DNA from 3 places in the Sporosarcina beigongshangi genome. Region 3 is predicted to be linked to each of the others. Evidence: riboswitches for the same ligand, from Rfam matches in the RefSeq annotation. Region 3 holds a riboswitch; each other region holds the start of a gene.
What was found. A riboswitch is a leader RNA that binds a small molecule or an ion and turns the genes downstream of it on or off. The one in region 3 is predicted to bind cobalamin.

Region 1 (4,288 bases), on a different contig from region 3:
CAACGTGTTGGCATCGCAAGAGCTCTTGCAGGCAATCCCGACATCATCTTAATGGACGAACCATTCAGCGCATTAGATCCACTAACACGCGATCAACTGCAAGCAGAAGTAAGTGCATTGCACAAAAAGTTGAATAAGACATTTGTTTTCGTGACACATGATATGGACGAAGCGTTAAAAATGGGCGATCGTATTGCTATTATGAAAGACGGTAAGCTTCTACAGTTGGACACTCCAGAGAAATTACTACATGAACCAGCCCACGGCTTTGTAGAGGAGTTCATTGGGAAACATCGAATTACCCAAAATCCTGAACTCATGCCAGTTACCGAAATTATGTCGGAATCGGTCGTTACCTCTCTTCCTCAACGCTCTCCGGAAAAAGCACTTTCTCTTATCCGGCAGCGCAAAATTACAAGCCTTATTGTGGTCGATGATGACAATAAATTACTCGGAATTGTTTCCGCGTATGATTTGATTAAAAAACTAGATACTATTCAAGCGATTGATGAAATTATGGGGTCACGGGAGCCGTTCTTACACGAGGAAGCTACCGCTAAAGACGCTATTATTATGATGGATAACGCACCTTTAGGTATTATTCCAATCGTTGATAAACATCAAAAAATATTAGGTGTCGTGACACGAGGTTCACTGCTATCCGCTATGTCCAGCCAGTGGACAGAAACGGAGGAAAGCCAATGAATAACTTAACAATTTGGGAACAACTCGCTCAACAATCACAAATGAGATGGAAAGAAGTGCTTGAAGCAACTTCCGTCCATATTCAACTTGTATTTTTCTCGATGCTCATTGCCATCGCTCTTGGGATTACGCTCGGTATTTTGATTACTCGTGTTCCAAAACTCACAACAGTCGTACTTGGCGGTGCTGGTGTCATGCAGACGATTCCAAGTCTTGCCTTGCTCGGTTTCATGATCCCGATTTTTGGGATTGGTGTGAAAACGGCAATCGCGGCACTATTTCTGTACTCCTTGTTGCCAATAATTCGCAACACGTACGCCGGTATTAAAGACGTCGACAAAGCGACGACTGAAGCGGCGAAAGGAATGGGCATGACAAGTATGCAAATTCTATTTAAAGTGGAACTGCCATTAGCCCTTCCTGTCATTATGGCTGGTATTCGAACTGCCGCGGTCATTAACGTCGGGACAGCAACACTGGCAGCATTTATTGGCGCAGGTGGACTTGGAGATTTCATTTTCCTAGGTATTACACGTGGCATTGATGGTTTGATTTTACTTGGCGCAATTCCAGCTGCACTTCTTGCGATTGTACTTGAAACCCTCTTCGGTGCAATTGAAAAATGGACAACGCCGGAAGGATTGAAGTAAGTATGAAAAATAAATTCATCGTATTGATGCTGACACTACTTGTAGCCAGCATGCTGTCAGGCTGTATTTTCATCGAAAAAGATTCACTAACACTAGGCTCTCGAAACAATACAGAAAGCATTATTTTGTCCCATGTTATGGGGCAATTAATTGAACATAAAACAGATATTGAAGTCGTTTACAAAGAAAATCTCGGCGGCTCGAACGTCGTCTGGAATGCTATGTTGAATGGTCTCATCGATGTCATACCCGATTATACCGGGACAATTGTCGTCAACTATTACCATGAAGATCCTGGCACGGCCGAGGAGACACTCGCGACTACGAAACGACTTGTCAATGAAGATGGCATTATCGCCTTCGACACATTTGGCTTCAATAATACGTACACATTAGCGTTAGATGAATCAAAAGCCGAAGAACTTGGCGTCAAGACGTTCAGCGACTTCGCCAAAGTTTCCGAAGACTTCATACTCGGTGCTGTCTTTGAATTTATTGACCGACCAGACGGCTTGCCCGGCTTTCAGAATGAATATGGCTTGAAATTTAAAGACGTCAAAGGAATGGACCATGGTATTATGTACCGTTCCATCGGCGCCAAAGAAGTCGACGTCATCAACTCCTACACAACAGACGGTCAGTTACAGGATTACGACTTGCGCGTATTGGAGGACGATAAATCCTACTTCCCGCCCTACCATGCACTGCCGCTTGTACGAAAAGAAACACTTAAAGAGTACCCTGAAATTGAAGAGGTACTCAAGCAGCTAGCAGGCATGATCGACGAAGAAGCGATGCAGAAAATGAACGCTAAAGTTGATAATGAAGGCATGATGGTTGAAAAAGTGGCACAGGAATTTTTGATCGAGTCAGGGTTAATTGAAGAATGACGAAATGCGGAGCCGCACCTCTTGTTGAAGGGGTGCGGTTTTTTCACAGCGGTACGGGCGTTATGACCGGCATGAGCCACCTTATGACCGCCTTGCAAAATTGCCCCTTCCTCCTTTACGTTTTGCCGGCTACATGGTAGTGTTAAGTTAGCAAATTGTACACACTATATAGTTATTGAACGATGAATGGGTACCGATATCGGTTTAAAAGGGAATCCGGAAAATCCGGAGCTGTCCCCGCAACTGTTAGCGCTGACGACCGCCAAAGAAGCCACTGTGGAAATATCCATGGGAAGGCTGGCCGGAAGAATGAAGCGCAAGCCAGAAGACCTGCCCTCCATCGTCAAGCGACACTTTCTTCGGGGGTTGAGAGGTGGAAGCGAGCAGGTTCCCGCCATCAATCTGTCGTTCTGCGACTATCTTAAATGATGTGGACGGCCCTCTTCTGTTTCCAACGAATGATCCATGAGCAATAGCTCTACCGAAAAGGTAGAACTATTGCTTTTTTGTTTTGAAGAGCGAATTCAGCTTGATTCTGAACAACAATCATGGAAGGAGACAAAAAATGTCTAGCCAAACAAAACAGCAAGATTTATTAACTGAATTATCCATGGATTTTGGGACGAAGGCAGTAGCCTCTTTATTGGAAGAAAGTACATTATGGATCAAAAAATTCCCTAACGGCAGCCACGCAGATTGGTCGAAATCAATGATTTCGCACGCTCTTAGCCAATTGAGTGAGCACGAACCACACTGGACCTTTATCGCAACACGAATTCATCTTCATGACCTCTATACTAGACAGCGTGACTCGAACATTTACACGGATTTTGCGACACATATTACTCGGCTGGTAGCACTTGGTTCGTATGACCCGATTTTAGTTGAACGTTATTCACAAGAAGAGCTTCGGTTTATTGGGAATTTGATCGCCCCGGAACGCGACAAACTATTCAGTTACAGTGCCTTGCAAATGATGATGAGTAACTATATTACTAAGGATACGGACAATGAACCTGTTGAACTTCCTCAAGAACGATGGCTCATCATCGCAATGATTCTGATGCAAAATGAGACAGAGCAACGGCTTGAAAAAATAGCAGAGGCCTATTGGGCAATGAGTCATCTATATATGACTGCCGAATTACCGAGCTTGCTGAACGCTGGAAAACTTCAAAAACAGGGTGACAACAAGCAAACAACATTTACTAGTTACCTAGATGTCCACCACATTGATATTTTCAAGTTTCTTGATGGTACGACAGGTGACAGAGTTATCTATATCCCCGACTTATTTATGGAACAAGTTGAATCCCGTGGCAATTGGTATTTGTTCGACCCATATGAGGTGCGGGCGGTTATGGGGTATTCCCTTGAGGATTTTTATGATGAACAGAAGGGGGGAGGCTCATTCCGTGAAAAATACATGGCGTGTGTGAAACATCCCAAACTTAGCAAAAAGACCATTTTCGCTATTGACCTTATGAAGCAAATCATGCATAACCAACTGACAACAGGCTTTCCACATATGTATTATAAGGATGAAGTCCAGCGGAAAAAAGTAAATAAACATGTAGATAAATCTGAAGTCAGGATTGTCGCTACACAACCAACTCAGCTTACCCATTCGTCCATCAACCTTGGCCGCGCGGTGCCTGCTGGTGTATTGGAGCGTCTCATCACAATTCAAGTGCGTATGCTCGACAATGCCATTGACCTAAACATTCATTCAACACCAGAAGATATTCATTTTCGTGGTCTACAACTCGGCACAACGGGCTGGCACCACTTACTTGCTTTATCTAAAATCCGTTGGGAATCAACAGAGGCAGTAGCATTCGCCGATAAATTATATGAGAACATCGCCTATTTAACGATAGCTGCTTCGATGACGCTTGCTAAAGAAAAAGGAGCTTATCCACTATTCAAAGAATCAGACTGGCATAACGGAGCGTATTTTGAAAAGAGGGGATACCATTCAAAAACGTGGCAATCACTTCGGACAGATGTTGCGTTAAACGGGGTGCGGAACGGCTCTATGAC
Region 2 (4,288 bases), on a different contig from region 3:
TTATTGTTTTTGTGATATAAAATTGCGCCACTTTGGATTAAGAAGTAAATAAGCTATTGACCTCATTTTTTTCGTGGTAATTCAATCTTTAGCAAGTGGTATAAAAAGTAGGTCTCGTAATAAGCTAATGAGGATCTAGGTCATGAAGGAGGAAGAATTTTGGATAACAATTTATCTTACGGAGAGGATTATAAATTCATCCCTGCAACATCAGTAGAAAGTGGAAACGGGACGGAGGTTCTTCCGGATTTATACAGCTATACCGTACAAATCGTGAACATTGTATTAGTCGGGCATCCAGGTGAAAGGGAATTTGTTTTAATTGATACGGGTATGCCTTATTCAGCTGATAAAATCATCTCTATTACTGAAAAACGTTTTGGCGCTAATAGTCGTCCAGCTGCCATTATTTTAACTCATGGGCATTTTGATCATGTAGGTTCAATTATTGAATTAGTGAAACACTGGGACGTACCCGTATATGCCCATGAACTAGAACTTCCTTTTCTGACTGGCGAGAAGAGTTATCCCAAACCCGATTCCAGCGTGGAAGGGGGGATGATTTCCAAAATGTCGCCCATTTTTCCGATTGAGGCGATTCAACTAGGAAATCATGTACATCCTCTTTCTAAAGATGGAACTGTCCCCTATCTACCAGAATTTCGATGGATTCATACACCCGGACATTCTCCCGGACATGTCTCACTGTTCAGGGAAAAGGATAAGGCCCTTATTGTGGGTGACGCTTTTGTAACGGTTAAGCAAGAATACCTTTATAAGGTATTAACTCAAGAACAGGAAATTAGTGGACCTCCGCGTTATTTAACGACCGATTGGGAAGCTTCTCGGGAATCCGTGGAGAAATTAGAAGCATTGAAACCTGCTGTTGCAATAACGGGGCATGGGTTACCGATGGCTGGTGACCTGTTAAGAGACAGTTTGCAAAGGCTTGTGCAAGAGTTTGACCGCATCGCTGTCCCTGATTACGGAAAATACGTTGATAAAAGTGCTGAATGACTGGCTGGATCGTGACGTTCCCTTAGGCATTCAATGATGGTGTAAGTTGGTAATGAAGAAATGAGGATATATTTCTAGGTGTAGGAAATCCTATTGCTTGTAGGTGGATTGATAAGATTCGCTTAACTATGAAAAGGGAGTGCTTTTACATGAGGGAAGACAGAAATCCGGACCGACAAAATCGATTGGATCAACAGGACCGTCGAGATAGGGAAACCCGAGATCGAGATCGGGAAATCGATAGCGTCGAATTCGGAAACGACTTTTTTAATGACCTTCCAGATCGTACTGAGACTCGGGATAGGAACCCCGAAAAAAACAACGAACGTAAAAAATAATTAAACAAAACCTGTGCCGCAAAATGTAGTAGCTTGCGGTACAGGTTTTCTAAGGATTAATAGAACCGGGAAACTTGTCGCATTCTATCGTGAGGCGGATAGAAGTATATCTCCATGATGCAACACCAGAAGCTGCACTGAAGCAACGCTGGTGTTTTATAGTGTAGAAAAATGAAATAAAAAATCTAGCTAATCTAAACAATATGAAGATAATTTTTTAGATTTTTGCAATTTTGTTTATAACTTTAAAGATGTCTAGAACAATGCCGATGAAGACGGTTGTGAGAATGTGGAAAAGTTAACTGTGGATATGTGGATAAGCACCTGTTTAGTGAGTGAGGGAACTTTCTGCCTATTTACGTGTGAACCACAACATGTTAGGGTATAGAAAGAAAACGAGGCACTATATATAGTATGGAGCGATGAAAAGGTACCGACATCGGTTTGAAAGGGAATCCGTAATTATGGAGCTGTCCCCGCAACTGTAAACGCTGACGACCGCCGTATAAGCCACTGTGGAGAATTCTATGGGAAGGTAAGGTAGGAAGAACGAAGCGTGAGCCAGTAGACCTGCCCTTCATCGCCAAGCGACACTTTCTTCGGGGGTTAAGAGGTGGAAACGAATAGGTTACGTCTGTTTTTTTGACAATGCTATTCTGTTTTCAACAACAAACCCATGAGCGACAGCTCTACCGATTTGGTGGAGCTGTCGATTTTTGAATAAAAATAACAATACATACATAAAAGGAGCTGGTCATGATGACAATTAAAATGGCAAAAACCAACACTGATCGACTATTGGATGAATTACAAAGTGAATTTGGAGTAGCGCAAATCGAAGCACTTATTGTTGCGGGTGAACGCTGGCAACAGAAATATCCTGAGGGATCTGAGTCCGAATGGGCGAAGGCAATGACGTTAGAATCATTGAGTAATTTGGATGAGGCAGCGACCTATTGGACATTTGTTGCAGCGCGTATCCACCTTCATGATGTGTACGCTCGTCAGGAGCAGCTGCGTGGTGCGAAAGTCTATACAGACTTCGCTAGTAATGTTGTCAGTCTTGTTAAGCAAGGACTTTACACGCCTGTACTAACAGAAAAATATTCTCAAAAAGATCTTGAACATCTGGGTCATTTGATTGAACCAGAGCGGGACAAGCTATTCACATATATCGGATTAAAAACACTAATGGACCGCTATGTTGCGGTTGATTACAATAACCAATCAGTTGAACTTCCACAGGAGCGTTGGCTAATCATTGCAATGACGCTGATGCAGGATGAGACTGAAAATCGTCTGGATAAAGTGGCGGAATCATACTGGGCAATGAGTAACTTATACATGACAGTGGCAACACCAACATTGTCGAACGCTGGGAAACCGCATGGTCAGCTATCGAGCTGCTTTATCGACACAGTCGACGATTCTTTGCAAGGTATTTACGACAGTAATACCGATGTTGCGAACTTGTCGAAATATGGTGGCGGTATTGGCGTTTACATGGGGAAAGTACGAAGCCGCGGTGCCTCTATTCGAGGATTCAAGGGGGCGTCGAGTGGTGTCCTCCCGTGGATCAAGCAGCTAAATAATACGGCAGTAAGTGTTGATCAGCTTGGTCAACGTCAAGGTGCTATTGCTGTTTATCTTGATGTTTGGCATAAAGATATTTTCACATTCCTTGATTTGAAATTAAATAATGGAGACGACCGTCTGCGTGCGCACGATATTTTTACAGGTGTTTGCCTGCCGGATGTTTATATGGAACAAGTCGAAGCACGTGGTGATTGGAATTTATTTGATCCGCATGAAGTGCGTACAATTATGGGCTACTCTCTTGAGGACTTTTATGATGAAACAAAAGGGACAGGTTCTTTCCGAGAGAAGTACGAGGAATGTGTCAACCATCCAACGCTAAGCAGAGAAACCGTTCCTGCTATCGATCTGATGAAACGCATTATGCGTAGCCAGCTCGAAACAGGCGTGCCGTTCATGTTCTACCGCGATGAAGTCAATCGTGCCAATGCAAACAAGCATGAAGGAATGATTTATTCTTCAAACTTGTGTTCAGAAATCATGCAAAACATGAGCGCAACGAAATTTGAATCGGTCACATTAGAAGATGATGTCGTCGTGACACGTTCTAAGCCTGGTGATTTCGTCGTGTGTAACTTATCATCTATCAACCTAGGAAAAGCTGTTCCGGCAAGCGTTTTGGAAAGACTTATCGCAATCCAAGTGCGGATGCTCGATAATGTGATTGACTTGAATAAAATTCCTGTCGTTCAAGCACAGCGGACAAATTCTCGTTATCGTGGAATCGGTCTCGGAACATTCGGCTGGCATCATTTGCTGGCACTACAAAACATTCAATGGGAATCTGACGAAGCGGTGGATTACGCCGATAAACTATATGAAAAAATCGCTTTTCTAACAATCAAAGCTTCTGCGGAACTGGCAAAGGAAAAAGGGGCTTATCCTTTATTTGAAGGCTCTGATTGGCAATCCGGATTTTATTTCGAAAACAAGGGCTATGATTCGAAGGAATGGCGTGAACTGCGTATCGATGTGGCAACGAATGGTGTGCGTAACGGCTATTTAATGGCAGTTGCACCGAATAGCTCGACGTCTGTTATTGCAGGGTCAACGGCGTCCATCGATCCAATCTTTAAGCCGTTCTATCATGAAGAAAAGAAAGACTATAAATTGCCTGTCGTCGCGCCTGATCTTAATCACAATACCTATGACGTCTATCGCCGCTCAGCCTATATTGTCGATCAACGTTGGTCGATTAAACAAAATGCAGCAAGACAGCGCCATATTGACCAATCGATTTCATTCAACCTGTATGTACCGAACTCGATTCGTGCTTCAGTGCTTCTCGACCTTCACGTGCAAGCATGGAAGTCTGGTATGAAAACAACATACTACAC
Region 3 (4,288 bases):
ATACGCCCTTTTGGTGTGGATATCGTCCAAGACTAATGATTTCCTCGACTGTGTAATCGAACGTAATTTGAACTTCCTGAGAAAGCACTGCTACTTTTTTCGCCTTCTCCAACTTTGTTAGTTTCGACATCACTTTTCCATCAATGAGAATATCACCTGAAATGGCGGGCAATTGCCCTGTAATTAATTTAAAAAGGGTCGTTTTTCCACTACCGTTCGGACCAAGTAATGCAAAAAACTCTCCCTTTTTAATATCTAAGCTAATGTCTTTAACAATTGGCTTCTTCCCATAGCCACCTGCAAGTCGATTCACTTTAATCATCCTCGTTCACCTCTTCCGATTCTTTCCCTAATGAGCAGGAAAGCAAAAACAGGTGCGCCAATCAATGCGGTAATAACACCTATCGGCAATTCCTTCGGCGCGATGATTATCCTGGCCAACAAATCTGCCAATATAAGAAATGAGCCGCCGAACAACATCGACAATGGCAGTAGATGTCGATGATTCGGCCCTGTCAGTAAACGAACAAGATGGGGGATCACAAGACCGACGAACCCGATTGAACCGGACACGGCTACCGCTGCCCCTGTCAATAGTGAAGCGCCAATCAAAATCATGATTTTTCCTCTTTTAACATTGACACCAATGTGATCTGCCGCTTCCTCTCCAAGCGCGAGCGCATTCAACTCACGATAATGCATGAGTAAAATAATTGTCCCAATAATCATAAATGGCACAACGAGCTGAACGTGGCTCCACCCTCTCATTCCTACACTACCGTAAAGCCAATACATAATTTGCGTCATGGAATCCTGATCGCCCAAAGAAATGAGCAGTGATGTAATTGCACCGATAAATGAACCTACGATAATCCCAGCCAAAACAATCGTTTCAATTGCAAGGCTCCTGCTACTCAAACGAACTAAGCCAAAAACAATCATAAGGGTAACGAATCCACTAATGATCGCGACAACTGGTAATGTAAAGCTCCCAAGCCCAATAATCGTGAATTGGAAAAAAAGCACAAATACCGCCCCTAGTGCAGCACCTGATGAAACACCAATTGTATACGGATCTGCTAACGGGTTGCGTAAAAGCCCTTGAAATGCGGCACCCGCTAACGAAAGCGAGGCACCGACACAAAGAGCAAGTAAAACCCGTGGCAGGCGAATATTCCAAATAATCAACTCTTCATTACGCGGAATATTTTCAAGCCAACCAAGGCCAAATGATTTTTCCAGCACAATATGCAAAATAGTCATGATCGGAAACTGTACGCTACTAACGAATAGAGCAAGTAACAGCGTGCCAAGCACAAATCCAATACTTAGTAAGTATAGCCAGCCAATCTTACTCCCCAAAAACTTCCGGATAAATGATTTTTGCAAGCGACTCTACTCCTTCAATCAAACGAGGTCCAGGACGAGTAACCATATCACTATCTACATCGAATACTTGTTCATTTTTTAGCGCAGTTACTTCTGCCCAACCATCGCGTGATAAAACCTGTTCAGCCGGATTGTCTATATAATAACCATATGTCGTAATAATGACGTCTGGGTTCAATTGAACAATTTCTTCTTCTGTCATCTTCACCCAGCCGTCTTGCTCTTCAGCGGCATTTGTTGCGTTAATCGCTTCTAACATTTCATGCATGAATGTATTTTTTCCTGTCGTGAAAATGTCTGGAGCAGGGGAAACTTCCACCCATACTTTCTTTTTATCTGTAATGCCTTTTGCTTTTTCTTCAACAGCTACACGACGGTCTTTCATGTCGTCAATGATTTCATCTGCTTTTTCAGATGTACCTGTCGCCTGCGCAATCATATCCATCGTTTTATAAACATCATCAAAAGTAGTAGCACTACCTGTCACAACGACTGTAATTCCTGCGTCTTCAAATTGCTGCAGAATATTGCCGTGTGTATCGTGGTGGTATGTCGTAACAAAAATGATATCAGGTAGCAGACTTAGAATTAACTCTGCATCCATATCTTGCGCTCCCACTTTTTGCACGCTTAACGCTTCGGCAGGATAATTACAATAATCAGACACACCAATCAGACGATCACCTACACCGAGTGCATATAAAATCTCTGTATTACTCGCTTGAACCGACACCATCGTTTGTGGTTCGCTATCAAGTGTCACTTCACGGCCAGCATCATCCGTAAAGGTGACAGGAAACGCTTCGGTTTCGACAATCTCTTCAACTACTTCAATTGGTTCTTCTTCTATTTTATCATCTTTCGCTGCACCATCCGTACTGTTGTCCGTGCCACATGCTGCCAAAATAACGAGCATAAAAACAAACACAAAACTTAATAAACCCCATCTTTGAAATAAATCCCTCATTACAATCTCTCCTTTTTTTGACATCAAAAAAACGCTCTTCTTTAAAAGAAGGCGCACATAGAAAGGTAATATCAACGATTCTTTTACTAAACAAAAAGAGTCATTTGGAAAACTTCATCTAGAAGCCATACCAAAATAAGATGATAAAACACTTTAAACGTCCCTTCCTCGAGGAAGCTTAAAATCAAAATAGGCAGGTCTCCTGACTTACGTCTTACCGGCAAACTAACTCCTTCCCATGCATGGATGCACAGTGGATTTCCTTTAGTCGCCTTAAACGCTTACAGTGACGGGATCGTGTTGGATTTACACCAACTTCCCTCTTCGTTTTAAACAGTTACTTCTCAACTATTCAAAAAACCTATTTCTCAATTATTCTTTTTTTAATGTTATGTATTCCGTAACAAGTATATAGAAGATTCAGCAGTAAGTAAACTACGTTTCAAAAGTATTCATACACATAGCTCATCGTTTTTCATTTAAAAAAGGTGTTCTCTAGTCGATTTACAACTGAAAGAACACCCATTTTATCATTCCTAACGCTATTTATTTTTCAAATAGTTTTTTCAGTGCATCTGCCATTGCTGTATTCTCTGGCTCTTCTTGCTTGTTCATGTATTTCTGAACATCAAGTTTATCAGCTTTTTTACCACCTGAGTTTGCACGACGTTTTTCGAATACTGACAGTTTCTCACGATGACCGCATTTACAAACGAAAATCCGACCGTCACCTTCTCCACGCAATTCTAATTTCTTCTTACAAACGGGACATCTTGCGTTCGTTAGCGTAGAGACATTTTTTCGGTGTCCGCACTCCCGGTCCTGACAAACTAGCATCTTACCACGCTTGCCGTTCACTTCTAGTAAGAGCTTTCCGCAATCTGGACATGTTTTCCCTGTCACATTATCGTGTTTAAACTTTTTGTCATCCGTTTTAATTTCCGTTACAGTACGTTTCGAAAAGGCGATCATATCTTTCATGAAGGCTGCTTTTTTCATCTGACCGCTGGCGATTTTCGTCAGCCCTTGCTCCCATTCTGCCGTCAATGCCGGTGATTTCAAATCTTCCGGAACAAGCTCAAGTAACTGGCGACCTTTTGACGTCGTGTAAATATCATTACCCTTCTTCTCCATCACGAAAGAGTTGAATAACCGCTCAATTACATCCGCACGTGTTGCAACGGTTCCGAGTCCACCCGTTTCACCGATAGTTTTAATCAGGTCCTTGGATTCACCTTGCATGAACTGAGCAGGATTTTCCATCGCAGCGAGCAGTGTTCCTTCATTAAAACGGGCAGGTGGCTTCGTTTTACCATCTGTCATAACGATGGCACGAATACTTACCTCATCTCCCTTTTTAAATGCAGGGAGTGTATCTGTATCCATTTCTTCCTCATCCGTCGAATAAACCTTTTTCCAACCTTCTTCTGTAATCGTACGGCCCTTCGCCTTGAACATTTCTCCGCCAACTACAAATTCCGCTGTCACCTGGTCATAACGGAACGAACCAAAGAAGACAGCCAAGAATCGTTTAACGATTAAATCATATAGACGTTGTTCTTTATCAGACAAACTTTGAAGGATTGGTGTTTCCTCTGTCGGAATAATCGCATGGTGATCTGATACACGTTTGTCGTCGATAACACCCCTCTGTGGTTTGACGACTCCTGAACGCAGCAGCGTGTTGACTGCTTTGCGATAAGGTCCAATATCTACAGCCTTAATGCGCTCTTTCAGTGTGCTTTCCATATCCGAAGTCAAATGCTTCGAATCTGTCCGTGGATATGTCACCGCTTTATGGCGCTCATATAAGTTTTGCAACGTCGACAACGTCTCTTTTGCTGACCATGACCAACGACGATGTGCCTCTTTTTGTAGCTCCGTTAAATCAAATAAAGACGGTGCAGGCTGAGACTTTGGTGTTGTTTTTAC

Region 1: linked by a shared signal. The riboswitch ahead of R2B77_RS05375 (ribonucleotide reductase N-terminal alpha domain-containing protein) and the one ahead of R2B77_RS16425 (ABC transporter substrate-binding protein) in region 3 are both predicted to bind cobalamin.
Region 2: linked by a shared signal. The riboswitch ahead of R2B77_RS05435 (ribonucleoside-diphosphate reductase subunit alpha) and the one ahead of R2B77_RS16425 (ABC transporter substrate-binding protein) in region 3 are both predicted to bind cobalamin.

Annotation. Positions count from the first base shown of each region.
Region 1 is NZ_JAWLIR010000006.1:185,181-189,468, reverse strand. It holds gene R2B77_RS05390 (betaine/proline/choline family ABC transporter ATP-binding protein) at 1-705, shown strand, start outside; gene R2B77_RS05385 (ABC transporter permease) at 702-1,355, shown strand; gene R2B77_RS05380 (glycine betaine ABC transporter substrate-binding protein) at 1,328-2,245, shown strand; cobalamin riboswitch at 2,416-2,597, shown strand; gene R2B77_RS05375 (ribonucleotide reductase N-terminal alpha domain-containing protein) at 2,811-4,288, shown strand, end outside.
Region 2 is NZ_JAWLIR010000006.1:197,576-201,863, forward strand. It holds gene R2B77_RS05425 (MBL fold metallo-hydrolase) at 160-1,017, shown strand; gene R2B77_RS05430 (hypothetical protein) at 1,167-1,355, shown strand; cobalamin riboswitch at 1,766-1,947, shown strand; gene R2B77_RS05435 (ribonucleoside-diphosphate reductase subunit alpha) at 2,115-4,288, shown strand, end outside.
Region 3 is NZ_JAWLIR010000052.1:7,005-11,292, reverse strand. It holds gene R2B77_RS16435 (ABC transporter ATP-binding protein) at 1-322, opposite strand, end outside; gene R2B77_RS16430 (FecCD family ABC transporter permease) at 319-1,389, opposite strand; gene R2B77_RS16425 (ABC transporter substrate-binding protein) at 1,352-2,356, opposite strand; cobalamin riboswitch at 2,532-2,736, opposite strand; gene R2B77_RS16420 (DNA topoisomerase III) at 2,903-4,288, opposite strand, start outside.